Regions from separate parts of the Peribacillus sp. S4 genome, predicted to be linked through region 2. Evidence: riboswitches for the same ligand, from Rfam matches in the RefSeq annotation. Region 2 holds a riboswitch; each other region holds the start of a gene.
What was found. A riboswitch is a leader RNA that binds a small molecule or an ion and turns the genes downstream of it on or off. The one in region 2 is predicted to bind cobalamin.

Region 1: linked by a shared signal. The riboswitch ahead of ACJ9PY_RS10975 ((2Fe-2S) ferredoxin domain-containing protein) and the one ahead of ACJ9PY_RS26340 (ABC transporter substrate-binding protein) in region 2 are both predicted to bind cobalamin.
Region 3: linked by a shared signal. The riboswitch ahead of ACJ9PY_RS05340 (ribonucleoside-diphosphate reductase subunit alpha) and the one ahead of ACJ9PY_RS26340 (ABC transporter substrate-binding protein) in region 2 are both predicted to bind cobalamin.
Region 4: linked by a shared signal. The riboswitch ahead of metE (5-methyltetrahydropteroyltriglutamate--homocysteine S-methyltransferase) and the one ahead of ACJ9PY_RS26340 (ABC transporter substrate-binding protein) in region 2 are both predicted to bind cobalamin.

What each region holds. Positions count from the first base shown of each region.
Region 1 is NZ_CP175708.1:2,299,129-2,306,838, reverse strand. It holds gene ACJ9PY_RS10995 (precorrin-8X methylmutase) at 1-601, opposite strand, end outside; gene cobK (precorrin-6A reductase) at 614-1,384, opposite strand; gene ACJ9PY_RS10985 (sirohydrochlorin chelatase) at 1,381-2,301, opposite strand; gene cobJ (precorrin-3B C(17)-methyltransferase) at 2,320-3,957, opposite strand; gene ACJ9PY_RS10975 ((2Fe-2S) ferredoxin domain-containing protein) at 3,972-4,340, opposite strand; cobalamin riboswitch at 4,492-4,682, opposite strand; cobalamin riboswitch at 4,884-5,080, shown strand; gene ACJ9PY_RS10970 (hypothetical protein) at 5,063-5,191, shown strand; gene ACJ9PY_RS10965 (energy-coupling factor ABC transporter permease) at 5,255-5,998, shown strand; gene ACJ9PY_RS10960 (energy-coupling factor ABC transporter substrate-binding protein) at 6,000-6,311, shown strand; gene cbiQ (cobalt ECF transporter T component CbiQ) at 6,298-7,074, shown strand; gene ACJ9PY_RS10950 (energy-coupling factor ABC transporter ATP-binding protein) at 7,093-7,710, shown strand, end outside.
Region 2 is NZ_CP175708.1:5,474,180-5,481,889, forward strand. It holds gene cobD (threonine-phosphate decarboxylase CobD) at 1-206, opposite strand, end outside; gene cbiB (adenosylcobinamide-phosphate synthase CbiB) at 181-1,146, opposite strand; gene ACJ9PY_RS26330 (heme ABC transporter ATP-binding protein) at 1,143-2,615, opposite strand; gene ACJ9PY_RS26335 (FecCD family ABC transporter permease) at 2,622-3,677, opposite strand; gene ACJ9PY_RS26340 (ABC transporter substrate-binding protein) at 3,640-4,611, opposite strand; cobalamin riboswitch at 4,783-4,958, opposite strand; gene ACJ9PY_RS26345 (polysaccharide deacetylase family protein) at 5,045-5,893, opposite strand; tRNA gene ACJ9PY_RS26350 (tRNA-Arg) at 6,123-6,196, shown strand; gene ACJ9PY_RS26355 (hypothetical protein) at 6,373-6,546, shown strand; gene ACJ9PY_RS26360 (hypothetical protein) at 6,655-7,329, opposite strand.
Region 3 is NZ_CP175708.1:1,112,752-1,120,461, forward strand. It holds gene ACJ9PY_RS05310 (GNAT family N-acetyltransferase) at 1-70, opposite strand, end outside; gene ACJ9PY_RS05315 (hypothetical protein) at 187-678, shown strand; gene ACJ9PY_RS05320 (cold-shock protein) at 876-1,073, shown strand; gene ACJ9PY_RS05325 (hypothetical protein) at 1,115-1,282, opposite strand; gene ACJ9PY_RS05330 (flavodoxin domain-containing protein) at 1,401-1,838, opposite strand; gene ACJ9PY_RS05335 (ribonucleotide-diphosphate reductase subunit beta) at 1,810-2,862, opposite strand; gene ACJ9PY_RS05340 (ribonucleoside-diphosphate reductase subunit alpha) at 2,908-5,205, opposite strand; cobalamin riboswitch at 5,343-5,524, opposite strand; gene ACJ9PY_RS05345 (manganese-dependent inorganic pyrophosphatase) at 5,817-6,746, shown strand; gene ACJ9PY_RS05350 (hypothetical protein) at 6,844-6,990, opposite strand; gene ACJ9PY_RS05355 (SulP family inorganic anion transporter) at 7,076-7,710, opposite strand, start outside.
Region 4 is NZ_CP175708.1:810,766-818,475, forward strand. It holds gene ACJ9PY_RS03835 (ABC transporter permease) at 1-756, shown strand, start outside; gene ACJ9PY_RS03840 (ABC transporter permease) at 761-1,546, shown strand; gene ACJ9PY_RS03845 (acyl-CoA thioesterase) at 1,588-2,064, opposite strand; gene metE (5-methyltetrahydropteroyltriglutamate--homocysteine S-methyltransferase) at 2,057-4,366, opposite strand; cobalamin riboswitch at 4,509-4,700, opposite strand; gene ACJ9PY_RS03855 (potassium channel family protein) at 4,937-5,356, shown strand; gene bcp (thioredoxin-dependent thiol peroxidase) at 5,419-5,889, shown strand; gene ACJ9PY_RS03865 (aminopeptidase) at 5,901-7,010, shown strand; gene ACJ9PY_RS03870 (D-2-hydroxyacid dehydrogenase) at 7,159-7,710, shown strand, end outside.

The sequences.
Region 1 (7,710 bases), 2.4 Mb from region 2:
CAGTACTTCCACCTTTTCGGCCAATATTCGTAATGAATGGAACTTCTGTGATCTTAGCGAGTTCCTCTTTCGATTCTGCTGCAGAAACAAACCCAACAGGCATTCCAATGATTAGGTCCGGTTTTGCAATCCCTTCTTTAATGAGGCGAATGAGCTCAAGTAAAGCGGTAGGTGCATTGCCAATGGCATAAATGCCCCCTTCATTTTCCTTTACAGCTTTTTGCATCGAAATGATTGCCCTTGTCGTATTCAAACGTTTTGCCTCGACCATCACATCCGGATCTGAAATATAGCAATGAACGTCCCCGCCGTGTTTTTGAAATCTTTTTTTGCCTGTGCCGCTCTCGATCATTTGCACATCAGCAATGACATGCCTTCCTTTGCGAATGGCTTCCACACCAGCTTGAATGGCATTTGGGTGGATGATGACACTTCTTCCCAATTCAAAATCCGCTGAAGCATGAATGACCCTGCGGACGATTTTCCATTCATCTTCAGAAAAATCATGATTGCCCATTTCTTCAGCAATGATTGAAAAGCTATAATCATATATTTTGTCAGGGTCTACCGTGAGTGGTTTAAAATCTGTTTTAAAATCCATCTTGCATTCCTCCTATTTTTCAATTAGCTGTTTATTCAACTCGGCAATGACATGATCAAAACTGGAATGAACATTCTGATAGTCGACATCCGGTCGAGATATCATGATTGTCTCAATTCCACATTCCAACGCGGCTTCCAATTTCTCATCAACCGCACCGACCTTGCCACTTTCTTTCGTTATCATCAATGTGACCCCATATTGTTCATATAGAGCTTTATTTAATTCTTTGGAAAATGGCCCTTGAATCGCAACGATATTTTTTTGTTCAATGCCCAACTGCGCACATTTTTCCATATTGTCCATGCGTGGCAGCATTCTCGCTATGACTCTGGTATTCTCGAGCCCCACCAATTCTTTTGCAAACACGGCTAGGGTTTTACTTCCGGTCGTGAGCATGATGACTCCCCGTTTTTCTGCGGCAAGCTTGGCAGCTTCCTCATAATCACGAACAACTATCAATTTATCATTCTGAAACCGTTGACTTTCACGCTCATAACGAATATAAGGAACATTTGCTGCCTTTGCTCCGTTAAGGGCGTTTTTGGATGCTTCTTCGGCAAATGGGTGACTTGCATCGACTACAGCCTGAAAACCTTTTGCAGAGATTAAAGATGTCATATCTTCTGCAGATAATCGGCCAATCCGGGTGGATATCCCTGCATCCTGCAAACTCTTAGCAGCCGATTCGGTTACAACAGTTGCCAAAACCTTGTACCCCACCTGCTGCATCTCAATCGCTAATTCCCTTGCATCACTTGTACCCGCCAAGAACAAAATCATTTTGATGTCCCCACCGCTTGCCCATCATGATCGTGGTGATGATCATGGTCGTGGTCGTGATGGTGATCATGATCATGATCGTGGTCGTGATGGTGATGATGGTGAGCATGTCCATGTTCCTCGACATGTTTACGATAGTTTTCCAAATCACGCGCCCCGCTTGATTTGCCTTCACTGGCTTCAATTACTCGTTCTTGCAGAATGTTCTGTAAGGTTGGATGGTATCCAAAATACTTTGCCAATATGAATTCTCGATCATGATATTGCTCTTGATAGCCTTTCAGCATATCCTCCATTCTTTCCATCAACACCCCAGTGAAGAGGAAATATGGCAGCATCACAATTTTTTTTGCCCCTAATCGGATGCATCGTTCAATACCTTCATCCACGTGAGGGTCCGTTACACCCATGAAGGCTGTTTCGACCCATTTAACGCTTAATTTTTCCCATAATAATCGTGAAATTTTATATATATCACTATTGGCATCAGCATCACTGCCACCTCGGCCAATTAGCAATATCGCTGTCTCAGAATGTTCAGAGGTCGTATCGAATCCCGCTTCCTCAAGACGGTCTGTCAGGATCGTCAATACATCATGGTGGACCCCGATCGTTTGGCCGTATGTGAATTTCACTTCTGGATACTTGGTTTTCCCATCCTCTATTTCAGCTGGGATATGTAATTTCGAATGTCCTGCATGCAACAAAATGATCGGTATGACGATAACTTCAGTAGCCCCTCGTTTTACACAATTATCGATTCCTTTGGATATATTCGGTGCCGCAAATTCCAAGAAGCACGTTTCCACTATGAAACGCCCGTCCATTGCCGGAATCATATTTTCAATAAAATGACGGACTTCTTCATTTCCCGAAGCCAACCGGCTTCCGTGTCCTACGAACAAAACTGCTTTCATTTACTTTCCCCCTCTTGATTAGTCTTCACAAGGCGCAGGCTCTATGTTTATTTTGGGAGCGATGTCCTGATAAGAAAAATTCTGTATCTTTTTCGAACGTTTGAAGTATTTAAAAAGCCGCTCATTTGGATGGGCATTTTGCTTATACTCGCCGACAATGTCCGTGATCAGTTCTACAAGCTGTTCCGGTTCAATGCCTTCCGCTACCGGCTGACCCGGATGGGCTGTTCTTCCAACCGGTTTAGCTCCAAGAAATAAGTCGAACTTCCCTTTTCGGAAGACAATCCCGATATCATCCATCACAGCACTATAACAAGCCATCCCACACCCATTAAAACCGATGTTCAGTTCCTTGGGCATGCTCATTCCGCCAAGCACCCGGTGTATTTCGTCCGCATAAGGAATGGATTCCGCTTTTTCACCATCACAGAAATCACAGGCTTTTAATGTCAGTACATCCCCAATCGGCGACAAAAGAAAGTTTGCTGATTGCAATTTCCCCGTAATGACTTCCGGATCCATTGTCGGGATCTTTAAGACGATTTTATGATTTGGCGTATATTCCATCGTTCCCTTTTCCCCGACAACTTCCGCAAGTGTCATCATTTGTTTGGGAGTGAATTGTTTATTCGCCACACCTGGACTAACGGCAAGTTCGAATACCGACTCCATTTTTTGCTGAACAATCGGCTGAATGGACTGCTTAACGGCTTGACCCTTGACTCTTGACAGGGCCTCCATTGCCATTTCATAGGAAGCTGGCTTCTTTTCTGGTGCTTTTGTAAGTAATCCAACTCCTCCAGCGGAATCGGTTAAGGCTTCTTGATCTAATGCCCACGGTTCCGCTTCTTTTTGCAGTCGCTGATGCGGCTTCAATGTTTGCTTTTCCGAATTCAGCGTATATTTTCTCTGATAGCCTCTTGGTGTGATGATTTTGTCATCATATAAAAAGGTGGATGAATTACCGATAATGACGGTTGTCAACATTCCAATATCGTGATTCAACATATCCTGCAAATTGGTTATGACAATATCCTGCCTATCGCGATAAGCACTTTTCACCAACCCGACAGGTGTATCCGGCGAGCGGTAGCGAAGGAGAATCTTCTGTGTTTCAACAATTTGCCGGGTCCGCCTGCCGCTGCGCGGATTATAAAGCGCAATGACAAAGTCTGCCATTGCAGCTGCTTCAACCCTTTTAGCGATCAGTTCCCAAGGAGTTAAATGATCACTGAGGCTGATCGTACACGAATCGTGCATGACGGGCGCCCCAAGTAAAGACGCACATGAGTTGATTGCAGAAATGCCAGGAATGACTTCAATGCCCACTCCAGTTTCTTCTTTCCAGCCTTTTTCAATCAATACTTCATAAACCAACCCTGCCATCCCGTAAACTCCGGCATCCCCACTGGAAATCACCGCCACTTTCTTTCCCAGCTCCGCTTGTTTCACTGCTTCCTGTGCACGTGATACCTCTTCAGTCATCCCCGTACTAATGATCGTTTGATCTGTTAGCAGTCCCTGAATGAGTTCAACATAAGTTTTATAACCAATGATGTAGTCACTTTCTTGAAGGGCTTCGACGGCACGTTTGGTAATGTGTTCAAAATTCCCGGGCCCAAAGCCCACGACGAATAATTTACCGTTTGTACTCATTAAGACATCTCCTTTTACGCTTTGTTCTTTGAAATACCCGTATGAGCAGGAAAATCTGGATTAGGGGCCATTTCCCCGTCATTGTACTGATAGATCATCTGTGAAACAAACTCACCATCATCGATATTACTGACGATCTGCCGACCGAAATCAGGCGTTTCCACTCGATACCAGTTTCCTTGGGGATAGGCAATCACAACGCAGGCATCCTTACATCTTCCGTTACAGCGTGTCCTCGTTGTATGGATTTTCAGATCCAGTCCTTTTGAAGCAATTTCATCGCGAATCGCTTGGGTTACTTCTTCCCCGCCCTTTTTCATGCAGCTGCTCCCATTACAAATCAACAGATGCGTATTTGTACCCGTCAAGTTCCAAGTAGTCATCTTCTTCCTCCTAGGTTCAGGGAAAAGGCGAAATAAAAAACCTTAACATAAGAGTCAAGGTTTTAAAAAAACTATATGAATGAGGAGCCAAAGGCGAGCATGCCAAATCCTCCCAAAATCGTCATAGTCCTTCTACCTTTCCCTCCGAAAAGTATCATGCAATTTTAAAAGCAGGTTTCCTGGCTTACGCTTCATTTTACTTTGTCCCTTCCCGGCATCATGCCAGTGGCTATCGACAATTTCATCAGCGTTTACAGTAGCGGGGGCTGCATCGGATTTTCACCGATTTCCCTATTATCCCTTGCTTATTCACACAAGGGCACTTTTAAAATGAAATATTTGGTTTTATTATACATTTCAAACTAACTTAATCTATCATATAACAACTTTGTCAAAATTCAATAGTTTATTCCGACTGTTTAGAAAAGTTTAAACGTGTAAAACCAGTTACAATCCTATCCTCGCAACAAATTTCGGCCCCAAAAAAAAGATAGTGTAGCTGGAATTATTTCTTTATGGTACACTATACGAGAATTTTCTAAATAATTACATAAGTTTCATGGTGTTGAATTTCTCGGAATTCAGCTTAAAAGGGAAGCCGGTGAAAATCCGGAGCGGTCCCGCCACTGTAAAGGGAAGTTCCATTACGTTAACTTTAATCCACTGTCAAATGAGATGGGAAGGATGTAATGGGATGATGAACCGAAGCCAGGAGACCTGCCATGAAGCGTGAAACTGTTTCAGCCTACGAGGATGGGCGTGCGGATCAGGCAAAATGGCCCATGGTTGGTTCATGCTGCAAAATTCCTGTTCATTACGCACTTCTTTCCTTTGAGAGAAGTGCTTTTTAGTTTGGGCGCCGCTTTTCTTCTCAAGATTGATCAGAACAATTAAAAGTGTTGAAAGGAGAAAGAATGAAAAGAACCAATTGGAAAATTATTTATTTTGTCATTTTATTGCTTTTTGTCCCGAAACGGGCATTGGCCATGCATATCATGGAGGGCTTTTTACCCATAGAATGGGCTATATTCTGGTGGGCCGTGACGCTTCCATTTTTAATCTTGGGTTACCGGTCCATTAGGTCCAAAGTAAGGGAAAACCCAGAAGCAAAAATGATACTTGGCCTATCGGGCGCATTTGTATTTATATTATCGGCCCTAAAGATTCCTTCTGTTACGGGAAGTTCTTCGCACCCTACCGGAGTTGGTTTAGGTTCCATACTATTCGGACCATTGGCCATGAGTGTGGTCGGCTCCATCGTTCTGTTATTTCAAGCTGTTTTACTGGCACACGGAGGATTGACGACATTAGGGGCCAATGCATTCTCCATGGCCGTTTGCGGACCCTTCATTGCTTACTTTGTCTTCAAGGGCGCAACTAAATTGGGATGGTCTTTTTCACTTGCCGTATTCTTGGCAGCTGCTTTTGGGGATTTGGGCACCTATGTGGTAACTTCTGTTCAACTTGCTCTTGCTTTCCCTTCCGAGGTAGGGGGATTCATGGCCTCTTTCAGTAAATTTGCAGGGATTTTTGCCCTGACCCAAATTCCCTTGGCGATCAGTGAGGGGTTATTGACAGTCGTCGTAATGAATTTCTTGAAAAAATACAATCTAGGCGAATTGAAATTGCTGCGAGTTTTATCTAAGGAGGCCCGTTAAAATGAAAAAAAGTTTACTGCTGCTTTTCCTGGTTGTCATTCTTGCAACCTTACCGTTAATCACCCAACAAGGAACGGAATTTGGCGGTGCCGACGGCGAAGCCGAGGAAGCCATCACTAAGATCCATCCGGAGTACAAGCCATGGTTCAACAGTATTTGGGAGCCGCCAGGTGCAGAAACCGAAAGCTTATTATTTGCGCTTCAAGCTGCAATCGGAGCCGGCTTCATTGGATACTTCATTGGTGTGATGAGACAAAGGAATAAGCAAACCAAACAAGAATTGGCCGAAAAATCGAAGCATGTTACTCATTGATAAATATGCCTATTTCAATGGGCTAAAGGATGTACATCCGTTGGAAAAGATGGTTTTTGCACTCTCTCTTTTGCTGTTTTCGTTAACGGTAAGGGATATGGCCGTTTCGCTCATCACTTTTACGGTGATGAGCGCTTTAATCATTTTCGCGGCAAAAATCCCGCTTTCTTATTATCTTAAATTACTTCTATTACCGGGATTTTTTATACTATCAGGAACCATTACCATCCTTTTTTCTTTCACTAGTAAATTCACTTCGATTTCGAATACATGGTGGTCCTGGAAGATCGGGAATTGGCAAATATTCATCAGCGATGACAGCTTTGGTACGGTGGCCAATTTGATCACTGTCGTATTCTGCAGCATCAGCTGTTTATATTTCCTTACCTTAACTACACCCATTACCGTCATCCTATCCGTGCTGCGAAAACTTAAAATGCCTTCGTTATTGGTCGATTTAATAGAATTGACCTATCGATTCATCTTTATTTTTTTAGATACGGCTTTGGCCATTCACCAATCACAAGCTTCACGGCTGGGGTATGGTTCGTTTAGGAAAGGCATTCGATCTCTCGGATTACTAATTTCATCATTATTTTTAGGAGTATTGCAGCGCTCTGGACAGTTGACGATGGCCATGAACGCAAGAGGCTATCAGGAGAACCTTTCCTATATCGAGGATACTTACACCTATTCCTCACGCAATTGGCTGATCGCGATTGTCATACTAGGAAGCTTAATCCTTATTAATGGATATTTGTAAATTGGAGGCAACCCAACAATGGACGAGCATATTTTTCATATAGAAGGCCTCACCCATCAATTCGCAGATGGAACCTTCGCTTTAAAAGGACTTTCGCTAACGATCCAACAAGGTAAAAAAATTGCATTATTAGGCAATAATGGTGCTGGCAAATCGACTTTATTCCTCCATTTAAATGGTCTATTGCAACCTACTGCAGGAAAGATCAGATTTAAGGGCAAGAAAATGAAATATGACCGGAAAGCATTATTATCATTACGAAAGCAAGTCGGTATCGTTTTTCAAGATCCCGACTCTCAGCTCTTTTCCGCTAATGTACAACAGGATATATCGTTTGGACCAATGAATTTAGGATGGGATAGAATTACAGTCCAGGAGAAAGTAAATTGGGCAATGGCTGAAACGGAAGTAACCGAACTAAAAGACAGACCTACCCATTTTTTGAGCCTTGGGCAAAAAAAACGGGTCGCCATCGCAGGGGTACTTGCCATGGAGCCCGATGTCTGGCTCTTGGACGAGCCTACCGCTGGATTGGATCCTTATTTCTCAAGACAAATCATGAATCTACTGGACAGTATCCACCACCCTGACAAAACGATAATCCTCTCAACTCATGACGTTAATTTTGCTTACCAA
Region 2 (7,710 bases):
TTTGCAATGGATTTTGTCAGTTCAATGGCATGCGGATCTGGATATTGAAGGATTCCTTCGAAAAACCCAGACCACTGTTGCTTTATGCGTAAAGGCGGACCCAATGGGTTGATGTTAGCACTGAAGTCGAGAACCGATTCAGGCATTTCAATTTTCAGCGCTTCATAAAGATAATGAGGATTAGAGCCATGAGAAGGTAATGTCAAGAATAAGTCCCCCTAGCCATAGCATCAGCAGAAATAGAAAAGATGACCGATGCATGATGGTAATCGTTTGTGGTATATGTTTTGCTTCCAATCGAACAAGCGGAACTCCCATCCTCGCACGATCGGAAACAATTCCTTTGTACATATTACGGCCTCCAAGCTGTATTCCCAAAATCGCAGCAACGCCTGCTTCACACCACCCGCTATTCGGGCTTGGATGTTTTTTTGCGTCATTGAATAATATCTTCCATCTGGCGCCGAATCCATGATAGACGGATTTCGAGCTCAGCAACATCAGGAATCCGGTGAGGCGGCTGGGAATCCAGTTGACGATATCATCGAGCTTTGCTGAAGCCCATCCGAATTGCCCATATTTATCATTCTTGTACCCTACCATGGAATCGCAGGTATTAATCGCCCTGTACACCATCGCGAGCGGCGCACCGCCGATAGCTGCCCAAAATAATGGCGCTGTAATCCCATCACTGGTATTTTCCGCTACGGTTTCCACCGTGCCCCTGACGATTTCTGGCTCATCAAGATCAGCCGTATCACGGCCGACGATATAGGAAAGCTTTACCCTCGCTTCAGGGAAATCCCGTTCATTAAGCGGAAGGCAAACATCCATCCCAGCTTGCTTCAGGCCCTTCTGAGCTATCGTTGTGGAAATGACAACAGCTTCCCAAAGGATACCTGCAAGCGGATGGATTAGATAAGCCAAATAAACGGTAAGAAGTGTAATCAATAACACCGCCGATAGGACGATGATCAACATGAAGAGCCCTTTCCGTTTCTTATATGCCCCTTTATTGAACGCCAGGTCCAACTTGCTAATCATCGTTCCTATCCATTTGACTGGATGCGGCCAACTTGGAGGATCTCCAATTAATAAATCAAGGAAGAACGCCAGCGTAACCGCAAAAAGATGATGATAAATCATAATTCCTCAATCCGTTTCCGATTATTCGTCAATGCTTCCACTGTACAATCATATACACCGCGACTGATCAGCTTCCCTAACGGAGTGATGGTGCCTGCATATTGAAGCTTTGCCCCTCTTTGAGTTGCCGCAATCAACATGCTGTCTGTCGATGTTCCTGTTGCACAAGTATTTGTCACCTTATCCATGACATGCAAATCATGAAGCGCTTTTACTTTTGCCTCGGTCGCAGTCACTATACTGTGGATATATGCCTCTTCTGCCAAATGCCCATTTACGAATATCCATGTATTTATCGTTCCTGGAGAAGAACTCCAAGAATGCCGGTCAGCTAATGAAGCGTCGATGGCATTCCCTACACCGGCCGTCACAATGATAAAAACCGAGAAATCTTCAGCTCTTAAAAGCTTGAAAGCGACCGTATCGAGAAAGACAGCTGTCATCATCCCTACCGTTTCCTGAGGCTCAAAACCATGAGCTGTTAAATAGTCTGCCATTTCAACATGATGATCCTCGCAATCATAACCATGATGGACGTGCCTATTCACAAAATACTTATGCCAGCCCGTCCCAGAACCAGTCACTCCAGAAGACATCGTTCTAAGCGGGATCGGAGACTTCAATTGAATCATCTCAAATCCGACTGTCAAATAAGATTCATCAATTTCCAGCGGGATGGTATCCTGGCCATGCTTTTCCGGAACGATGAACATTTGCGGTTTCGGAAGGGCGGGATGCGGATGTTTTTCGATCGTCGTATGATATACACCCTGAATCCGTTCCTGTTGAAGCACTTCATTCGGGACATCAACGACCTGAATCTGCCCTTTCTCAAGCAGCATAAGCCGATCACAATATAATCCAGCCAAATTCAAATCATGAAAAATTGAAATAACGGTCAACTTCTGCTCTTTTGCCATTTTCCTCATTAGATCAAGAAGATCTTTTTGATAGGAAAGATCCAAATGGTTCGTAGGCTCATCCAAAAAAAGGATTTCCGGCTCTTGGGCAAGGGCCTGTGCCAGCAGGACCCTCTGCCTTTCCCCTCCTGATAATCGATCAAAATGAAGATCCTGAAAATCAGCTACTCCCGTTTGTTCCATCACCCGCTGGACAATCGATTCATCTTCTGCGGACCAACTATGGAACCAACCTGATTGATGGGCATATCGCCCAAGCGAGACCGTCTCTTTTACTGTATAGGAGAAAGCTAATGAGGAATGTTGAGGGAGCACGGCAATGACCTGTGCAAGTTGTTTTGACGAATAATCCTTCAAATCCCTGCCGCTTATCCGTACGCTTCCGCCTTTATAATCAAGCACCCCGCTAAGCATACTTAAAAGCGTCGTTTTCCCGCTGCCATTAGGACCAAGAACCCCGAATAATTCCCCCTTATGTACATCAAAAGAGACAGAGTCCAAAACAGCTTTGTTGTGATATCCACCTGTTAACCCTTTTACTTCAAGCATCCGTTTTTACCCTTCTCTCCGTCTCTTTAATAAAATCAGCGCAAATGCAGGTGCCCCGATAAGTGAGGTGATCACCCCGATCGGCAGTTCCGATGGGGCAATGATCGTTCGTGCTACAAAATCGGCCAATATCAAGAATCCGCCTCCTATCAACAATGACAACGGAAGCAAATGTTTATGGTCAGGTCCCCAAATCTTTCGGACAAAATGAGGAATGACCAATCCTACAAAACCAATCGCCCCTGAAACGGCAACGGCTGCCCCTGTCAATGTCGAACCGGCTATCAAGATCCACATTTTCCGCCGCTTGACGTTCACACCTAAGTGTTTTGCCCGGTCTTCCCCGAAAGTCATCGCATTCAATTCTTTTGTATTCATGATCAAGGTCAACGAGCCAATGATAAAAAACGGCAAAATGATTACGATATAATTCCAGCCGCGCATTGAGACGCTTCCCATCAGCCAGCCGATGATTTGTCTTAATTCATCACCCGTCAGCGCAATCATCAATGAAATGAAGGCACTTAAAAACGAGCTGAAAATGATTCCCGTTAAAATGATCGTTTCCACTTTCATCGACCGATCCATTCTTTTTGCAAAAGTCAGTACGCAGAGCATCGTGAGCACTGAACATAAGATGCTCAATGCCGGAAGAGTATATAAACCGATGAATGGCAGTGATATATTCAAAAATATCGTCAATACGGCGCCGACCGATGCTCCTGATGAAATACCTAATGTGTAAGGATCAGCGAGCGGATTCCGGAGCAGACCTTGAAAAGCCGCACCCGCGATCGCAAGTGATGCCCCAACCAAACCAGCGAGCAGCACCCGCGGCAAGCGGATGTTCATCACGATATTCGTAAGCATCACATCCGGATCGGCAGAAATCGGCAAGTGGAAAATCTCCTTGCCGATTATTTGTATAAGTACGGGAATCGGAACTGGCACCGAACCAAAGGAAATGCCTATCGTCATTGCGAATAACAAAATCAACAACGCAATCAAATAAGCAAACGCCCATTTAGTTGTCAAATTGGTTCGGATAGACTGCTTTGGCAAGTTCCTCTACTCCTTCTATTAAGCGTGGACCGGAACGGGTCACCAAGTCAGAATGGACATCAAAGACTTGGCCATTCTTAACAGCATTTACGTCTTGCCATCCTTTTCGGGCCTTCACTTCACTTACTGCATCTTTCGTATAATAACCATACGTTGTAATGATGACATCAGGATTTGCAGCAATCATCGACTCTTCATCAATTTTTGCCCAACCGTCCAATTCAGCAGCCGCATTATCCGCTGAAATAATCTGAAGCATCTCATTCATGAACGTATTTTTTCCAGGTGTGTATATTTCCGGTGAAGGCGAAACTTCCACTAAAACGGTCTTCCTATCCTCTTTCTTTACGGATTTGGCTTTTTCCTGGATATCCTTGAGCTTCGTTTTCATATCCTTAACGATTTCGTTTGCCTTATCATGTTCTCCCGTTGCCTTTCCAATCATTTCAATAGATTCATAGACTTGGTCAAAGCTTTGTGCATCATTGACTACGAGCACATCTATTCCAGCATCCTTAAGCTGCTGTAAACCCTCATTTGAATTATGGGCACTTGATGCATGCGCAAGAACAAGGTCAGGCTTCATGGAGACAATCAGCTCCGTGTTCATTTCCATTCCGCCAACTTTTTCAATTTCTTTCGTCTCTTCCGGGTAATTATCATTGTCGGAAACACCAACGACCTTTTTACCCAAACCAAGTGCAAAGACCACTTCCGTATTACTTGGTATCAACGAAACGATTTTCTTCGGTTCTTTTTCTATCGTTACCTTTTCCCCACTTGCATCTTTAATCGTAATCGGGAAAGCCTCGTGTTGAGCATGATTCGTTTGCTCTTTTTCTTTTCCTTCATCAGCAGCACCACCGCAGCCTACCATCATGCCTGCAGTAAGCAACATTAACAGTATCAGACCAAAAATCTTCTTCATTTTCATTCCCCACAATCTTTTTATTTAATTTCTTCATACCTAACAGAGAAAACCAATACTGGAAGATACCCCCAAAATAAAAAGCATCTCCCGTTAAACGGAAGATGCTTGCATGGCAACAATATCAATACGGACTCTTTCTTAGGGTCTGCCACACACCTTCCCATCCGCGTAGGTTACAGGTGTACGAATTCTGGCAGGTCTCCTGGCTCATGGTCATCGTCAACGGCACCTTCCCATATCTCATACAGTGGTACACAGCCGTCAGCTCCCATATACAGTGGCGGGACCGCGTTGGCATTTCACCAACTTCCCTATTAAGTCATTAAGACACCAAATCGTTCATATGTATATAATTTTCACTGCCTTCATTATACACCATGTAAGAATCGATTATTATATGATTTTTCTGAACAAGTGCGAAATGACCCTTCCACCTTCAATGCTTTGCAGCATTTTCAATCAGCGACGCAAACCCATTGATCGATAACCCTGGTGAAATCCGAACTCGATGCAGAGCATGCATCCCTTGGTCGCTTGAAGCTCCCCCAGGGTCGGTAGTGACTGCCATCTTGTATCCAGCTTCTTCTGACAGCCTGAGACTCTCTTCGTTATACCGGCCAACCGGATAGGAAAGAACTGTCGTGTCCTGGTCGAGGATATGGTCGAACAGCACCTTCGACTGAACCATTTCCGCTTCTTGCTGCTCTGCCGTCATGCGGTTCAGCTCCAAATGGCTGATGGTATGGCTTTCAATTGAAATCCCATCCCTGCTCATCTCCAACATTTGATTTTCAGTCAGGTGATGGCCATTATCAATGGACTTCCCGATCATGAAGACAGTTGATTTCATATCATGTTCTTTTAATATCGGGAAGGCCTCCGTGTAGTTATCTGTATAGCCATCATCAAAAGTAATCCAGACGCACTTCTCACTTGGCATCCGATTCTCGGTTAAAACGAGGAATGCTTCTTCAGGGGATAATGTATAGTAACCATTCTCCCGAAGCCAAGCCATCTGTGATCGGAATTCCTCCCTTGGAACCCGAAGGCCATTCCCTTGGGAAATGCTGTGATACATCAATATCGGGAGCTGGACCGGGGACTCGGCCTTTAACCAGTCTCCCGTATCGATTTGCCCCTCCGAATCCTGCCCGGTCCCATTCTCAGCCGCTTCGGCCACTTCAATGTCATCTTCCGCAATCGGTGCAGCCGTCTTTGTGCCTATCCCCTCTAAAATCCCTTGTGAGCATCCAGGTAAAATCAAAACCCCCAGCAATGCCGCCATCCTTAACACTCTATATTTTTTCACTATCATTCTCCTGATTTTTTTATAGTATAATAGTACCAGAAAACCAGCGGGCAATAAAGTATTCCATTTAATGAAAAAAGAGGAAAAACGAAAGCTTAGCGACACGCTAAACATTCATGAGGATTTTTTTTCATAAGTATGTGCTATTAGCTTGAAAAGTTTGCCTATAAGAAATATAATAAATAAGTCGTCGACTTTAATATATGTCCCAGTAGCTCAGCAGGATAGAGCGACAGCCTCCTAAGCTGTAGGTCGTAGGTTCGATTCCTATCTGGGACGCTAAAGTTTATAAGCCCTGTTATAATGCGGTTTCTCCGTGTTGTAGCAGGGTTTTTTTCTGTTGGTATGACCGTAAAAGCCGGAAATTGTATGTAGGATAAAAGCATTTCTGTACGTAGGAAACAGTGATATTCCATATCACTATTATTTTTCTATGTTTGGAGGTGCTTTTTTTCATGAAAAAACACGTTATTAAACAGCGTGGAACAGCGTTAAAGGAACGGAAATTGACCAGTAAGACTACTGAAAGTTTCACGATTGAATACACACTGCATGAAGCCTTAGATATTTTTCTACGTGCAAAAGTTGCTGAAGGTGTCCGACAGCGAACATTAGGCGAATATGTGTGAAGTGAAAAGGATATTTTCGAAAATTCTTGTTGGACTATAGTAAAAGGGGTTTATCAGTGATACAGACTGATAAACCCCTAAATTCATTTTATTGAAAATTAAGCACTTCTATTTCTTTAATGTTAAAGAGCGTTTCCACGAACCATTCCATTTAAATCCAATAGGGTGTCCTGCAATTATAACACCTAGCACATAAACCCCATCAACAGTTATGTTAGCAGTATCTTTTGTACTGTTCTTTTTACTGAAGGATGCCTTCCCGCCTTTATGTAACCAGTCAACTTCCAAATTAATTCCAGTTAAGTAAGAATCGTAATTAGAAACTGATACAAACTGAGGTTTTTTATTAACCAATTTATATTTGTATTTTATTCGAATATTCTTGTATGAACCTAGTACGATTTTCCCATTTTGAACTGGTGACCACCAGTTCAAAAGTTTTGAGCCACTCTTTGTAGTAGCAAAAGTTTGCATTCCACCGGAGTTTTCTTCATCTTCAGAAACTGAAATTTCTTCATTAACTTCAATTTCATCTTCTTCTTGAAGACCTTTTACGAATTCTTCAAATTCTTCTGTTGTATCAAAATCTAATTCTGTTGGATTAATAGTTTCTGTTGAATCATTCAAGTCAACTGTTTCAAAACCATAAGTTTTTTCTAACTGGTTGATTTCAGCATTAATGTCCTGTTGATTAGATGAAGATTCTGCGAAAGTTTGAATAGGATTAGCTATCCCGAGCATAAATAAAGTAAAAACACATATGATGCATGAAAACTTTTTCATGTTACCCCCTAATAAAATATGATAGTATAAAACTACAAATATATTAACATAATTTCAAAAAGAAGGCAAATATGCAATTAAATAGAAGAGGTGGTAAAAATTGTTTTATAAGAAATTATTCTTAATTAGTTTGGCTGTGACTATTGTTGCAGCATTCGTGTTACCACAAATTGGCGATGGATATGGTATACCTTTGAATTGGATAATCTATAGAGGTGATGGAGAGGTCACAAATATTCTACAAATATTTCAGTATAAGATTTTTAAACACACACAGATTAAATTAGGTTTACTTGTACTAAATACTCTCATGCTATTTGCAGTTTTAAGTATAATATTTAAACTTTTTACGAAAATGGACAAAGCTAGGTAGGAACAGTG
Region 3 (7,710 bases), 1.2 Mb from region 2:
CCTTATAGGCTTCTTTCTGCAGTTTAAATAGCTGCTGGCCATAGTCTGATTCCAGGTCCCGAATTCTCATGATCAAATCCTATCACTCCTTTTCATTACATTATAATGGAAGAGGGGGATTATTGTTTCTAATCAGTCTGTGTTATAATCGACAAACAATATGAACTAATGAAATGAGGAAGAAATTTGTTAACATTTGAAGAAAAATTGAGCATCATTGAAACTTTTCCGGAATTACAGCGAAAAGACGTTTCATTGGGACGTGTGAACTTCCATTATCCAGATAGCGTCCAGGAGAAAAAGATCGTCGTTCAGCACTTGCATCCCAATGGAAATGGGTTCGTTTACGCAGGGCATATGAGAAAAAAAGACACTGACCGTAAAGGGTTTATCAATATACGTGACTATAATGAAGCGGAATTAAAAGAATTGATCCAAAGAAGCGTGGATTACCTATCTGAACCTCCGGCTGAAATCGAAGAAGAGGAAAACGAGTTCGCTAGGTTGGAAGGGGCATGGATTGGCCCTGAAAAGCAAGAGCTTACACTTCAAAAGGAAGACCTGCTTTGGAATGTTTATTCAGGGTCGAATCTTGAGGAATGTTTCGAAAGTCCGGTTGAGGCGGAGCGCTACTTATTGGACGAAGGCTTCCGACAAAGCAAGAAGAGGAATATGTAGAATTTTAGGATAATTTGTCGGTTGATTTACGGCGATAATCTTGTTTTTTTTGGATTTTCCATGATATAATATGAGTAATTATTTTTGTTCGGAAAAGTTTGATAGAAGGATTTACTGTAATAGGATTCCTCTTGAAACATTATCCAGAACCAAAAATAGTAATAAAATGGATTTTTCCAAACACAGGAGGAACTATCATGGTACAAGGTAAAGTAAAATGGTTTAACGCAGAAAAAGGTTTCGGTTTCATCGAAGTTGAAGGCCAAGACGATGTATTCGTACATTTCTCAGCTATCCAAGGTGAAGGCTTCAAAACGCTTGAAGAAGGCCAAGAAGTTTCTTTCGAAATCGAGCAAGGCGCTCGTGGACCACAAGCTGCTAACGTTCAAAAATAATTGAACGCATATAAAAAAAAGACTCCGATTTTGGAGTCTTTTTATTTTTCCTTTTTTTCGGCGATTTCCATTAATGCTTTGTCCAATTTTTCCTCGATCCGTTTAGTACGATTAAAATGCCCTGACAGAAAAAACACGATGAATATAACGAATGCGACAAGCACTAGCATGAAAAGGATAGGGAGGAACTGGGTTATATTCTCAGTCATTGGATATCATCTCCTTTTTTCTCCATTATACTTCATGCTTACCGTTGCTATGCTTGAGGGTGCCAAGTTTTAAAAAAAACACTGAAAGAGGATATGCGAAAACGCAATCCCCTTTCAGTCAGTTCTGGAAGAGCGAAGCGAACTTTTGAAGTCTGTGCAGGTCTGATTCTTGATACATCTGTTCTATCTTCAATGTCACCAATAACTGGCTCTTCGCAAATAACATATCCCGGAAATGATCGACCGCCCCACAAAAATGATTATAATTGGTTTCGCCAGTGCCGAAGACTCCCGTTTTCAGGCGAGCAATAGGCAACTGTTCCAGTTCTTTATAAAAGGCTGCTGATTTAGCGGGAAGCTCCCCATTGCCCCATGTATAGGTGCCGACGATCAAGGCATCGTAATCCGGCAATGTACGTAAATCGAATTCATTCATTCGATATAAGAAAGCCTCAGGTAAAAGGGCAGCGAGGGCTTCGGCAAGCGCTTTTGTATTGCCGCCGGCAGAATGATAGACAATGGCGATTTTACAGCTCATCGAACCCATTGCTGGCATTTACTTGACTGTATGTCCTTGACTTCTGTTCGAAGAAATCGGTTTTGGTAAGGCCGATGGATTCATCATCGAACGTCTTGATCCATGGCATCGGGTTCTCGCCATACTCTTTATACAAATTTTCAAGGCCTAGCATACGTAACCGTTTGTTGGCGATATATTCGATGTACTCATTGAATTCTTCCAAATCGAGATCGGCTTTCGTTTGGATATCTTCGAGCATATATTCAGACCATTCCTTTTCGAGTTCGACTGCTTTTTCAATCGTTGTATAGATGAACTTCGTGTTTTCTTCATTATTTAACTCAGGATATTCATACATCAAGATTTGAACGAGCATGCCAATGAAATCGAAATGGACCATTTCATCGCGATGAATATAGGATATCATCGTAGCTGAACCGGTCATTAGATTTTGGCGTCCTAGATTATAATAAAAGGCGAAAGCCAAATAGAAATAAATCCCTTCAAGGTTCGTTGAATGGATCAGTGCCTCGAATAAATGCTGAGGGCTGGGATCGTCCACGAACGTTTGATAAGCATCAACGATCGGTTGGTTACGCTTAATCACTTCAGGATGTTCTTTGATGCGGTCGAAAAGCTGTTTTTGCTTGCCTACCGGAATCAAGGAAGCAAGGATATAGGAATAAGACTCATTATGGATCGATTCCTGCTGGGCCATGTTGGCCAGGATAGCTTTTGCCGCCGGATCTTTTATGTACCGAAGGATCTCTACTAAAGTGGGCGTTTGAAGACTGTCCATTCCAGCAATCATCGTAAGGATATCGAGAAAAGCGTCCTGGATATCTTCATCCAATTCGCCCCACTGCTTTTTATCCTGAATCATGTTCACGCTCGAAGGCTTCCAAAAGTTATTGATGAGCTGTGTATAGGTATCATAGAATTTTTCATACTGTATATCGTTCCAAAGAAGGAAGCCTGAAGCTTCTCCTTTGAAAACACCGGTTGCCTTTGTTGGATGCGTCGGTTCGAGCATCCGAATTTTTTTTATATGATTGGTCATTCGTGAAAACTCCTTTAAGAATAGATTACTGGGTCATGATTGACGTTAACTTGAACAGCTTTCGCAGGCATTGTCATATTCGGAAGACGTCGAACGAACATAATACGTTGATTTCAACCCGCTTTCCCATGCCGTTAAATGGATGTCCAAAAGGACCTTCGCTTTGATTGTATTGTGTACATACAGATTAAAGCTGATTGCTTGGTCAATATGGCGTTGGCGGGCTGCATTTTGCCTGATGCTTTCCAGTTGATCCAAATTGAATCGCGTCTTTCTATAATATTCATACGTATTTGGCGTCAAGCCTGGTGCGGTCACCTTGAATTTGAAGTTTTTCTTTTCTTCGTAAAATTCAATTTCATACAAAGGATCGATTCCATCCGTGGAATTACCGATTTTGGCTGTCGATGAATTGGGGGCAATCGCCATTAAATAGCCATTACGGGTTCCGTGCTCCTGCACGTCTGCTTTTAAATCCAGCCATTTTTGATCTGTATAGTCACGCAGTTCGAAATAGTCCCCTGTATGCCAATCAGAACCTTCAAAGTATGGGTAAGATCCTTTTTCCTTGGCCAGTTCGTTGGATGCCTTGATAGTTAAGTAAGCGATCTTTTCGTATAAAGCATCTGCATAGTGAACAGCCTCATCGGATTCCCAATAAATATTCTGTGTGGCAAGTAAATGATGCCATCCAAACGTTCCTAAACCAATTGCCCGGTACCGTTTGTTCGAGATGGATGCTTGTTTGACAGGAAGATTATTCACATCAATGACATTGTCCAGCATACGGATCTGAATGGGAATCAATCTTTCCAGAACATCGCTGCCCACCGCTCGGGGCAAGTTAATGGATGAAAGGTTGCAGACAACGAAATCGCCGCTTTTACGAACCACAACAACGTCTCCATCTTCTGTTTCATATTCATCCGTGATCGTCGAAGGGCTTAGGTTTTGGGCAATCTCCGTGCAAAGGTTAGAACAATAAATCATACCTTTATGTTTATTCGGATTCTTCCGATTCACTTCATCGCGGTAGAACATATACGGTACGCCTTCTTCTAATTGAGAAATCATGATGCTTTTCATGATGTCCATCGCATTGATTTTTTCAAAGCTATAGTTTGGAAGCGTGCCATTTTCTGCGGCCTCGACAGCAAGTGCATAATGATTCCTGAAGCTTCCTTCGCCTTTCTTTTCGTCATAAAGATCTTCAAGTGAAAATCCAAGGGTTTGCTTAACGGTATGCGGATCGAAAAGATACCATTCTTTTCTGTCGCGTACAGCCTCCATGAATAAATCCGGTATGCATACACCTGTAAAAATATCATGTGCTTTTAATCTGTCATCCCCGTTTTGAGTCTTCAAATCGAGGAAGCTCATGATATCTTTATGCCAGGCATCCAAGTAAATCGCGATGGCACCTTTACGTTGTCCCAATTGATCGACACTTACAGCTGTCTGGTTGAATAGTCGAATCCAGGGCGTCGTGCCGGAACTATTTCCAGAGAAACCGCGGATATCGGAACCAAGCGAGCGAACCTTACCGACGTAAAGACCAACACCGCCGCCGAATTTAGATACTTTTGCCGCATCGTAGTTTGATAGGTAAATTCCGTCGATGGAATCTTCAATTGCGTCGATAAAGCAGGAGCTTAACTGTCCATGTGTTTTACCTGCATTGGAGAGTGTAGGAGTCGCAACGGTCATATAAAGGTTGGACATGGCCCAGTATGCTTCTTTTATCAGTTGCAGGCGGTGCTCCGTTTTTTCCATTCGCATGATTTCCATCGCGATGATCATGAAACGTTCTTGCGGCAGTTCGAAGACCTTGTCCTTTTTTGGGCGGGCCAGATAACGGTCATTCAATAAGTAGATGCCTATGTAAGAGAATAATTTATCTTTTTCCGGGTCGATCACCGATCCCAATTCCTCAATTTCCGCTTTTGTATATGAAGATAGCAGTTCTGGTTTATAAATGGGATAACGCTGACCTTCCGATAGCTGGGAGAGTTCTGTGATCAGCTCATAGAATGGGCCATAACTCTTGCCCTCATAACCTCGATTGGCTTGTGCATCCCTATACATTGTATTCAACAGTTCTGCTGCAGCAACGAAAGTCCAATCCGGGGCATCGATATCCACGCCTTCAAGAGCGAGCTGAATCAGTTTTTTTGAAGCCTGTTCTTCGGTTGAGTCACTTTTGCGATCAAGCCATTTTGTAAAACGCTTTTTGAACTTTTCCATATCGAGACGGCCTTCGAATTCCTTCGATAACATCTCAAGCTGGATGGATTTCGCTTCTGTGTCATTTTCACTTATGGTAGAGTTATATGTTTGAGTCATTAATAATCCTCCTTGTTAACTTCCGCTAAAATAAAAAAACCGCCCAAAGAATTGAGCGGATCAAACGATAGAATAAAAGAGGCATGAAAAAATAGCCGTTATACTATCGTTTCATCATCTCAATCCCCGAAGAATAAGAAACGTGAAAAATTCAAGGCAGGTCTCCTGACTCATGATCATCCTACTTTGAGTCCTTCCCGTATAGAGATCTATACAGTGGTTTTCTCATTTCGTCACATTTACAGTTGCGGGGACAGTTCCGGGTTTACACCGGATTCCCTTTTCAGCCATCACTGGCACCTTGGATTATAAAAATTCTATATATAGTTATTGGAATTGTTTATGTAATCAATATCTAGTATTTCTGCTTATATTATCGTAAGCCATATACGATGATAATTCAACTAATATATTTCAAAAAAACCAACCCTTATCTATTGACAAAGTGATGGAAGAGGGTGGGGGAATGAAAGATTTTATGGGGGAATGGATAAATCAAGCGCTGATTTTACGGGATTTTGTGTTAAAATAAAGTGTCTAGTAAAGGTGGCTCTCCGTTATTGCACTGAGGGGATTCGCGGAAAAATATTTATGAAAAAGGGGATAAAATCTTGGAAAAAGTATTAGTTTTTGGACATAAAAACCCGGATACAGACACAATCTGTTCAGCAATCGCTTATGCAGATCTTAAAAAACAGCTAGGTATCAACGCTGAACCAGTTCGTCTGGGTGAAGTGAATGGTGAAACTCAATATGCATTGGACCAATTCAAATTCGATGCTCCCCGTCTTGTGGAAAAAGTTGCAGGGGAAGCTGATGGCGTAATCCTGGTCGATCATAACGAACGCCAGCAAAGCGCTGAAGATATTGACCAAGTCCGTGTGTTGGAAGTTATCGACCATCACCGTATCGCTAACTTTGAAACAAGCGATCCATTATATTACCGTGCTGAACCAGTTGGCTGTACGGCAACCATCTTAAATAAAATTTATAAAGAAAACGGCATTGAAGTCCCTAAAGCAATCGCAGGTCTTATGCTTTCTGCCATCATTTCCGATTCTTTATTGTTCAAATCGCCGACTTGCACGGAGCAGGACGTTGCAGCAGCAATGGAACTCGCTGCCATTGCTGGAGTCGACGCTGAAAAATATGGCTTGGAAATGTTGAAAGCGGGAGCTGACTTAAGCGACAAAACGATTGCCCAGCTCATCACTCTTGATGCCAAGGAATTCTCCATGGGAATGGCTAAAGTGGAAATAGCACAGGTCAATGCCGTTGATCCGAACGAAGTCCTTGCTAAGCAAGCAGAATTGGAAGCAGCGATTGAAGCGGTCATCGCAGTGAAGGAATTGGACTTGTTCCTATTCGTCGTTACGGATATCCTGACTAATGATTCCGTTGCCTTGGCCCTTGGTAAAGCGGCATATGCGGTTGAAAAGGCATATGACGTTTCATTAAACAATAACATCGCCGTCTTGGAAGGCGTTGTATCGCGTAAAAAACAAATCGTTCCGGTCTTAACCGACGTATTCAGCAAATAATTCAGGAAAAGGGTTGCTCATTAAAACTTGGGCAGCCTTTTTTTGTACATTCAAAAAAAGACTCAACCATCCATTAAGGGTGTTTGAGTCTTTTTTCTTAATTTAAAGATTCCTTTTCTTTTTCATAGGCGATGACAATCAATTCTTTATTGGCTTCCTCGCCAAGTTTGCTTTCAAAGCTTTTCAGTTCATTCAATAAATCCGGTGACAGATTTGCTGCCGTATAATCCTGCTCGGGTGTCATGCTTTTCGCTCCTTTCAAAAGGAAATGATTCATGTTATCTATTTTGTCGGTTTGAAAAGTTTCTATTCAGCAGAATTTTACTTCTTTAAGATATTTTACTTTCTGAGGTGGCGAGTTTTTCAAGCAATGTCGAACTTTCTTCATCGAGTCCTTGGACTTGGACAGGTATTCCCAAGAGCTGATATTTAAGAATAACCGTATCGACAGCACCGACTGCTGAAGCATCCCAGATCTTGGAATGGGAGAAGTCGATGACGATTGCATCGGCTTTTTCCTTGAAGTCGAACTTTGAAACAAAGTCCTGGACAGAAGCGAAAAATATTTGTCCGCTGATACGATAAGTGATTTTCTTAGCCTGGATGTCTGCCGTTTTCTCTACTGCCACTTTAGAAATTTTAGCCGAGAAGAAAATCATGCTCAAAAGCACTCCGGCAAATACGCCTTTTGATAAGTCATGTGTATAAAGGACAATGAGGACCGTCACGATCATCACGGCTGCATCCGACTTAGGAGCTCTAGTGAGCCTCTTTAGGGAAGACCAGTCAAATGTCCCGATTGAAACCATGATCATGACTGCGACAAGTGCAGCCATCGGTATTTTGATAAGGACATCATTCAATACCACGATTAATACCATAAGGAATGCGCCCGCTACAAATGTCGATAGCCGGCCCCTTCCACCAGATTTAATGTTGATACCGGATTGGCCGATCATCGCAC
Region 4 (7,710 bases), 920 kb from region 2:
TTAATGATGCTTGCGTATCGAACGGATTATTATACTGGCATTTTAATTTATAGCATTAATATCGGTGCTTATTATTTCTTATGGAATGCGATATATGGAGAAAAAAGCTCCATCGAAGGACTTTCAAGCATGCAGATGACAACCTATGTTGCGGTTGCATGGATGGCGCGCGCTTTTTATTTCAATAATATTGACCGCGAAATCGCCACTGAGATTAAAGACGGCAAGGTTGCCATTGAGATGATCCGGCCTTATAACTATTTAGGCATGAAAACGATGCAAGGACTTGGGGAAGGGATATTCCGTTTTTTCTTCTTCTCGATTCCGGGAATGCTGCTGGTAGCTTTCATTTTTCCTATTGAATTGCCGCGCGATCCGGCTGTATGGGGGATCTTCGGCATTTCCTTGCTGTTCAGTTTCATCATCAATACACAAATTAATTTATTGACGGGAATCACTACCTTTTTCTTATATAATAATGCCGGATTAATCCGCGCTAAAAGGGTTATCATTGATTTATTTTCCGGTCTGCTGCTGCCCATCAGTTTCTATCCTATATGGGCGCAGGAAGTGATGAAATATTTACCCTTTCAAGGGATCAGCTATGTACCAAGCATGATTTTTACGAACGGTTACAGTTCAGGCGAAATTGGCATGGCGCTTTTACAGCAGTTAATTTGGTGCATCATTCTCATAATACCGATTCAGCTTTTATGGATAGTCGCAAAAAAACAGCTGATTATTCAAGGAGGTTGACGGGATGTTTTATGTATCGATGTTTTTTCAATATGTGAGTCAATATATGAAGACAAGACTGCAATATAGAGCCGATTTCTTCATGGAAATCCTATCAGATCTGCTGAATCAGGTCGTGAATCTGGTATTTATCTTGGTCGTTTTCGGACATACGCAATTTTTAAGCGGCTGGAGCCGTGAAGAAATCATATTCATTTATGGATTCTTCCTTATCCCTTTCGCCCTTTTTTCGGCCTTTTTCAACATCTGGGATTTTAATGACCGCTATATCGTCAAAGGTGAAATGGACCGGATATTAACAAGACCGATACATAGCCTGTTTCAAGTCATTTTAGAAAGAATCGAGCTTGAAGCGTTATTTGGTGTTGTGACCGGTTTGATCATTATATTCTATTCGGCGATTTCATTGGATCTTCAGCTTGCGTGGTATGACCCGATTCTTTTCATCATTTTTGCAATAGGCGGGGCACTTGCCTATGCAGCCATATTCGTTGCGATAGCAAGCATTGGGTTCTGGTCGGATGCGAAAACATCCATCATGCCAATGATGTACAATATCGGGAACTACGGGCGCTATCCTGTTGATATTTATAATAAGGTCATCCGTTTTGTCCTTACATGGGTGCTGCCATTCGCGTTTGTCGGTGTCTATCCGGCATCTTATTTCCTAAGAAAAGAAGAGTGGTATGCATATGCATTTGCCACACCTGTAATTGGAGTTGCCTTTTTCGTGATATCCGTTTTCATATGGAATCAGGGAGTGAAGAGATACCGCGGGGCAGGGAACTGAAAGAACCCCTTCAACAGCATTCATGTTGAAGGGGTTTTTGTTTAGTTCCGTTTTTTCTTTCTTTCGATATATCTTGCTTGGGCTTGAACATATTGCTGTTTTTCCTCTTCCGTCTCCGGAATGACCTGAGGTACGTTTGTCGGCTTACCGTCTTCATCAATGGCAAGCATCGTTAAAAAAGCGCGTGCCGTAAGCTGTTTTTCCCCTGTTAATAGGTTCTCTCGCTCCACTTTCACGTATACCTCCATTGATGTGCGATGAGCACAGGTGACATAAGCTTCAAGGTTGATCGCGTCCCCTGTTTTGATGGGGGCCAAAAAATCAAAAGAGTCGCTTGAAGCAGTCACAACGGGTTTTCGACAATGTCGCATAGCGGAAATGCAAGCTATTTTATCAACATAGGCCATTACTTTTCCGCCAAAGATGGTATTATGATGATTTGTATCCGGTGGAAAAACAAGGTCGGTTAAAAAAGTCCGTGACTGCTGTGTTGGATGGGCAGCGTTCTTTTCAATCATTTGCCTGCTGGTTTACTAAAAGGTTTTTACGGACGACTTTTGCTGCTTCGACCATGTTTTTCAGGGAAGCGACGGTTTCCGGGATACCCCTTGTTTTCAGGCCGCAGTCGGGATTGATCCAAAACTGGTCTTTATCCAATACCTTGATGCCCCGTTCAATCATATCGACCATTTCTTCCACTGCCGGCACACGCGGGCTGTGAATATCATACACCCCCAGGCCAATGCCTTTTTCATATGTTTTTTCCTCGAATGCGGAAGCGAGCTCCCCATGACTGCGGGATGTTTCGATGGAAATTACATCGGCATCGAGGGAGGAGATGACATCCATGAAACTGTTGAAGTCGCAATAGCACATATGCGTGTGAATTTGGGTTGTATCCTCCACGCTAGATGTGGATATCAAGAATGAATTCACTGCCCAGTTCAAATACTCGTCGCGATCGCTTTTTTTCAATGGCAGACCTTCTCTAAGTGCAGGCTCATCAACCTGAATCATTTTAATTCCAGCAGATTCCAAGGCAATGACTTCTTTTTCTAAAGCGAGCGCCAGCTGAAAGCAAACATCCTCCCTGGAAATATCATCACGGACAAAGGACCAGTTCAAAATCGTAACAGGACCTGTCAGCATTCCCTTCACCGTCTTCTTCGTCAGTGATTGTGCGTATACACTTTCCCTGACTGTCATCGGTTCGATGAAATGGATGTCGCCGTAGATGACTGGCGGTTTCACGCAGCGGGATCCATAGGATTGTACCCAACCCTTTTCTAAAAAGACGAATCCGCCTAATTTATGACCGAAGTATTCAACCATATCCGTCCGTTCGAATTCCCCATGAACGAGAACATCCAAACCGATTTCTTCTTGGATTTCGATCCACCTGCCGATTTCTTCGTTAACGAATGTTTCATATTGCTTGGCTGTCCATTCTCCTCTATTGAATTTCCCGCGTGCTTGTTTAACTTCAAATGTCTGCGGAAAGCTGCCGATCGTAGTCGAAGGGAGAAAAGGCAATTTGAAAAATTCCTGTTGTTTTTGGTAACGGTCTTTAAATGGAAGCTGACGGCCGGCGGTCCTGTTTTTAACCTTTTCGACATTGGATTGTACAGACCGGTGATTTCGGACATTTGAATTGGCTAACGTTTGAATCGTAAATTTATTGACATCGACTTTTTCGGCGATTGCTTCAATGCCTTGATTATTCCCTTTGACCAAAAGTGTGATTTCCTCAAGTTTCTCATCAGCGAAAGCAAGGGCCTCTTTCACTTCTTTTGAAAGGGCGGTTTCATTACGAACGGTCACCGGGACATGAAGCAGGGAGCAAGAGGGCTGTAGCCAGATTTGGTCCTCGGCTACCTGTTTCTTAAGTGTCTCGATCAATTCGATTTTTTTGGATAAATCGGATAGCCAAATGTTTTTTCCGTCAATCACACCCGCTGCAAGCACTTTGTCCTTTGGGAAGCCGAACGCCTCAAGATTACTTAAATTCCTCCCTTTATCATGTACAAAATCAAGACCGATTCCTTGGACTTTTAATTCGATGACTTCTTGATAGTGTTCCACGGCATCAAAGTATGTTTGTAGCATGATGTTAAGGTTTGGTGCTGCTTCATTCAGTTTATCATAGAGGTAAGTAACGGTTTGCATATCATCTTTGGAAATGGATGAAACAAGGGAAGGTTCGTCCATTTGAACCCACTTCACGCCTTCTTGCTCCAACTCCCGCAGGATTTGCGTGTATAGGGGAAGCAGTCTCAGGATGATGCCAGGGATTTCCTGTTTATTGAAGCCTTTTGAAAGGGAGAGGAAAGTATAAGGTCCGATCAAAACGGGCTTCGTTTCGATCCCTAGCTTTTCCTTGGCTTCCCGATATGCTGTAAGTGGTTTATTTTCTGTTAAAGTAAGCTGTGCCAGTTTTAATTCAGGGACAATATAGTGATAGTTTGTATTGAACCATTTCGTCATTTCTGAAGCGACTTCATCATTGTTTCCCCGGGCCATTGAATAATAAACGGAAAGGGGGACACTTCCGCCTTCATAAGCTGAATAACGTTCAGGAACAAGACCGAACATGACGGACATATCGAGCATTTGATCATAGAAAGTGAAGTCGTTGACAGGGATGATATCAATGCCCCGTTGCTGCTGTTTTTGTAAGTTGCCTATACGGATTGCCTTTAGTTGTGCCGTAAATTCCGCTTCATCGATTTTACCTGACCAGTATGCTTCCAATGTACGTTTCCATTCACGATTTTCCCCGATTCGAGGGTAACCCAAACTGCTGCTCTTCAAAATTCCCATCCTCCTACATTCAATTAATCGAACAAAAAAAGCATTCCTAACCGTCAAAAAAGAAAGTTAGAAATGCTTAAAATAAAGAGGCATGCAAAATGCCCCTTACAATTATAAGGTCCCTAACACCTCCCTATTTCCCGTAGGTTAAAACAGTGTTGTCGAAATAGGCAGGTCTCCTGACTTAGGGAATATCATTAGCGGCTGGCCTTCCCAATCCGTTGATCAGTGGCATATTGATTGACGCTAACATTCCCATTACAGTGGCGGGACCGTGCCGGAATTACACCGGACTTCCCTTTTAATCCTAATGAAATTAGGAACCTATTTCCACATATGAAATTTTGCAAAACCTGCCTTGTTAACTGTTTGCAGGTCAAATATTTATAAAATAAAAACTATTATAAAAATTTAGACAATCTTAACATATCCGACCAAAAGGGTCAACATGGAAAAAGGATTAGGGAAAGTTTCCGTTTAATGCGTTTGTCGGTGATAAGGCTGATTCCTAAAAAGAATATATTGTTTGGACAGGGAGTATGTATAGAGGAAGTGGCGTTTTGAAATGGGGCGTGGGGGATGACTTTCTACATCTTGATTGCAGGGATCATTTTTTGCATGGTGATGAGCATTCGTACGTTATTTCTTGTTGAGTCGGGAGGAAAGAAATTTTCTCTTGAGGATATGCTGTGGCTTGGCAATTTATATGCGACGATATTAGTTGGATTTGCACTGATTTATTTATTATACGAGCTTCAGAATCATTCGGTGATTCTTGATATGGGCAATCGGTTGGATGGGACTTTCTATGAGCAATTGAAGACTTCTTTTTATTTTAGTGCGATGACGATGTTTTCTGTAGGGTATGGAGATATAGCCCCAATTGGCATGGGAAGGATGATAGCTACCATTCAGGCCTTCATTGGGTATACACTGCCGGCAGCGTTCGTGATTCGTACGGTGATCGATCTGGAGCAGAAAGATAGGAAGGATAAATGAAAGTTGTGTTTCTTTCGATTATTGGGTACTCTTACCATAATGAAAGAAATGGAGGGTTCAATATGACTGTTAAAATTGGCGAAAAAGCACCTGATTTCAAACTCCCTGCAAACAATGGTGAAATGGTTTCCCTATCGGATTTTAAGGGGAAAAACATTGTTTTATATTTTTACCCAAAAGACATGACGCCAGGTTGCACGACGGAGGCCTGTGATTTCCGGGACCATAATGAGCAATTCGAGGAATTGAACGCGGTCATCCTTGGTATCAGCCCAGATCCAGCGGCACGTCATGAAAAATTCATCGAAAAACATGGATTGCCTTTTCTGCTGCTGGCTGACGAAAATCATGAAGTGGCTGAATCATTTGATGTTTGGCAATTGAAAAAGAACTTCGGCAAGGAGTATATGGGCATTGAACGTTCAACTTTCCTGATTGATAAGGCTGGAAATGTAGTCAAAGAATGGCGAAAAGTAAAGGTTAAAGGCCACGTCGAAGAAGCGCTTGAAACTCTTCGCGAACTCGAAAAATAAGGGATAGGCAGATGAAGGATGAGAGGATAACGAAGCTTGCAGCCAGGCTGGTTCATCATTCGATACAATTACAGCCTAAAGAGAGAATCCTCATACGGGGGCATATCAACACGAAACCATTATTGAAAGAGTTGATTGATGAAATATACAGAGTGGGTGCTTATCCATATGTGGAACTCGAGGACGATGAGATAAGCCGCCACCTGTTACTAGGGAATGTGAAGGAGCAGCTTGACACAGCTTCGCAATGGGCCTTGAAGAAATATACGGATATCGATGCGGTCATCATCATCACTGGGGAAGAAAACAATGCGGAAATGACTGATGTTCCCATCGAGAGGCACCGTCTTCAAGGGGAGGCCATGAATTCCCCTACACTTTTTTATGTAAACAACCGACGTTGGGTCTTACTTAATTATCCCACCAAGGCAGCAGCGCAAAAAGCCGGCATGACCTTCAATAGGTACGAAGACTTTCTTTTGAACGTATGCACAATGGATTACGGGAAAATGGAGACGGCTTTGAAGCCGTTAAAACAATTGATGCAACGTACTGACAAAGTCAGGATTGTTTCACCAAGGACAGATTTGACCTTTTCCATCAAAGGCATGCCAGCCGTCATATGTGCCGGAAAAAAGAATTTACCGGATGGGGAAGTATTTACGGCACCCATAAAAGATAGTCTTAATGGAAGGATATCCTTCAACACACCCACAACCTATGAAGGAATCACCTTTAGTGACATAGAATTGAACTTGAAAAAGGGGAAAATCATTAAAGCGACTTCCAATCGTGACCCTGAAATGAACCAAATTCTGAATATTGATGAAGGGTCCCGGTTTATAGGGGAGTTCGCTATTGGAATCAATCCATACATATTGGAACCTATGGACGATATTTTGTTCGATGAGAAAATAAGCGGGAGCCTGCACTTGGCTCTCGGACTTGCCTATGATGAAGCGGATAATGGAAACCGGTCATCGATACATTGGGATATGGTCTTGATCCAGCGTCCGGAATATGGGGGCGGTGACATCTATTTCGACGACGTCCTGATCAGAAGGGATGGCTTTTTTGTTTTGCCGGAATTACATGCATTAAACCCAAATTCTTTAAAATAAAGCCTTTTTTAATAAGGATGAGGCTTTTGTCCAACTCAAAAAGGGGACACCCGAATATGCTTTATTAAGGGAATACCTCCTCAGAGAAAGTTGCGCGGGACACATAGAGCCCGTGTTTTTTTATGTTAATTAAAAGGGGGAGATATACATGTTAATACTTTCGACTGTCATTCCGAATGAAGGTATCCAAATGAAAATGATGAAAGCTTTTCCTGATTTGAACTTCATTTATCAAAAAGGATGGAAAGATGGGCCGCTTCGTGAAGCGGAAATCTTAATTACATATGGTGAAGATTTAACTGAAGAAATCATTGAGAAAGCAGCGAACTTGAAATGGATCATGGTCATGAGTGCAGGGATGGAACTAATGCCATTTAAAGCCATCGAGGAACGAGGCATTATGGTGACCAACGCAAGAGGCATACATAAAATCCCGATGGCCGAGTATACGATAGGGATGCTTTTGCAATATGAAAAGAAATTGAAGCTGCTTATGAAGAATGAAAAGGAAGAATTGTGGGATAGAAAGATTGAAGTAGGGGAATTGAATGGCAAGACCATGCTCGTATTGGGTGTAGGTGCAATAGGAGGGGAAGTGGCTCGTCTTGGGAAAGCCTTTGGCATGAAGACGATAGGAGTGAACCGGAGCGGGAAACCGGTGGGATCCATTGATCACCTGTATGACCTGGATCATTTATTG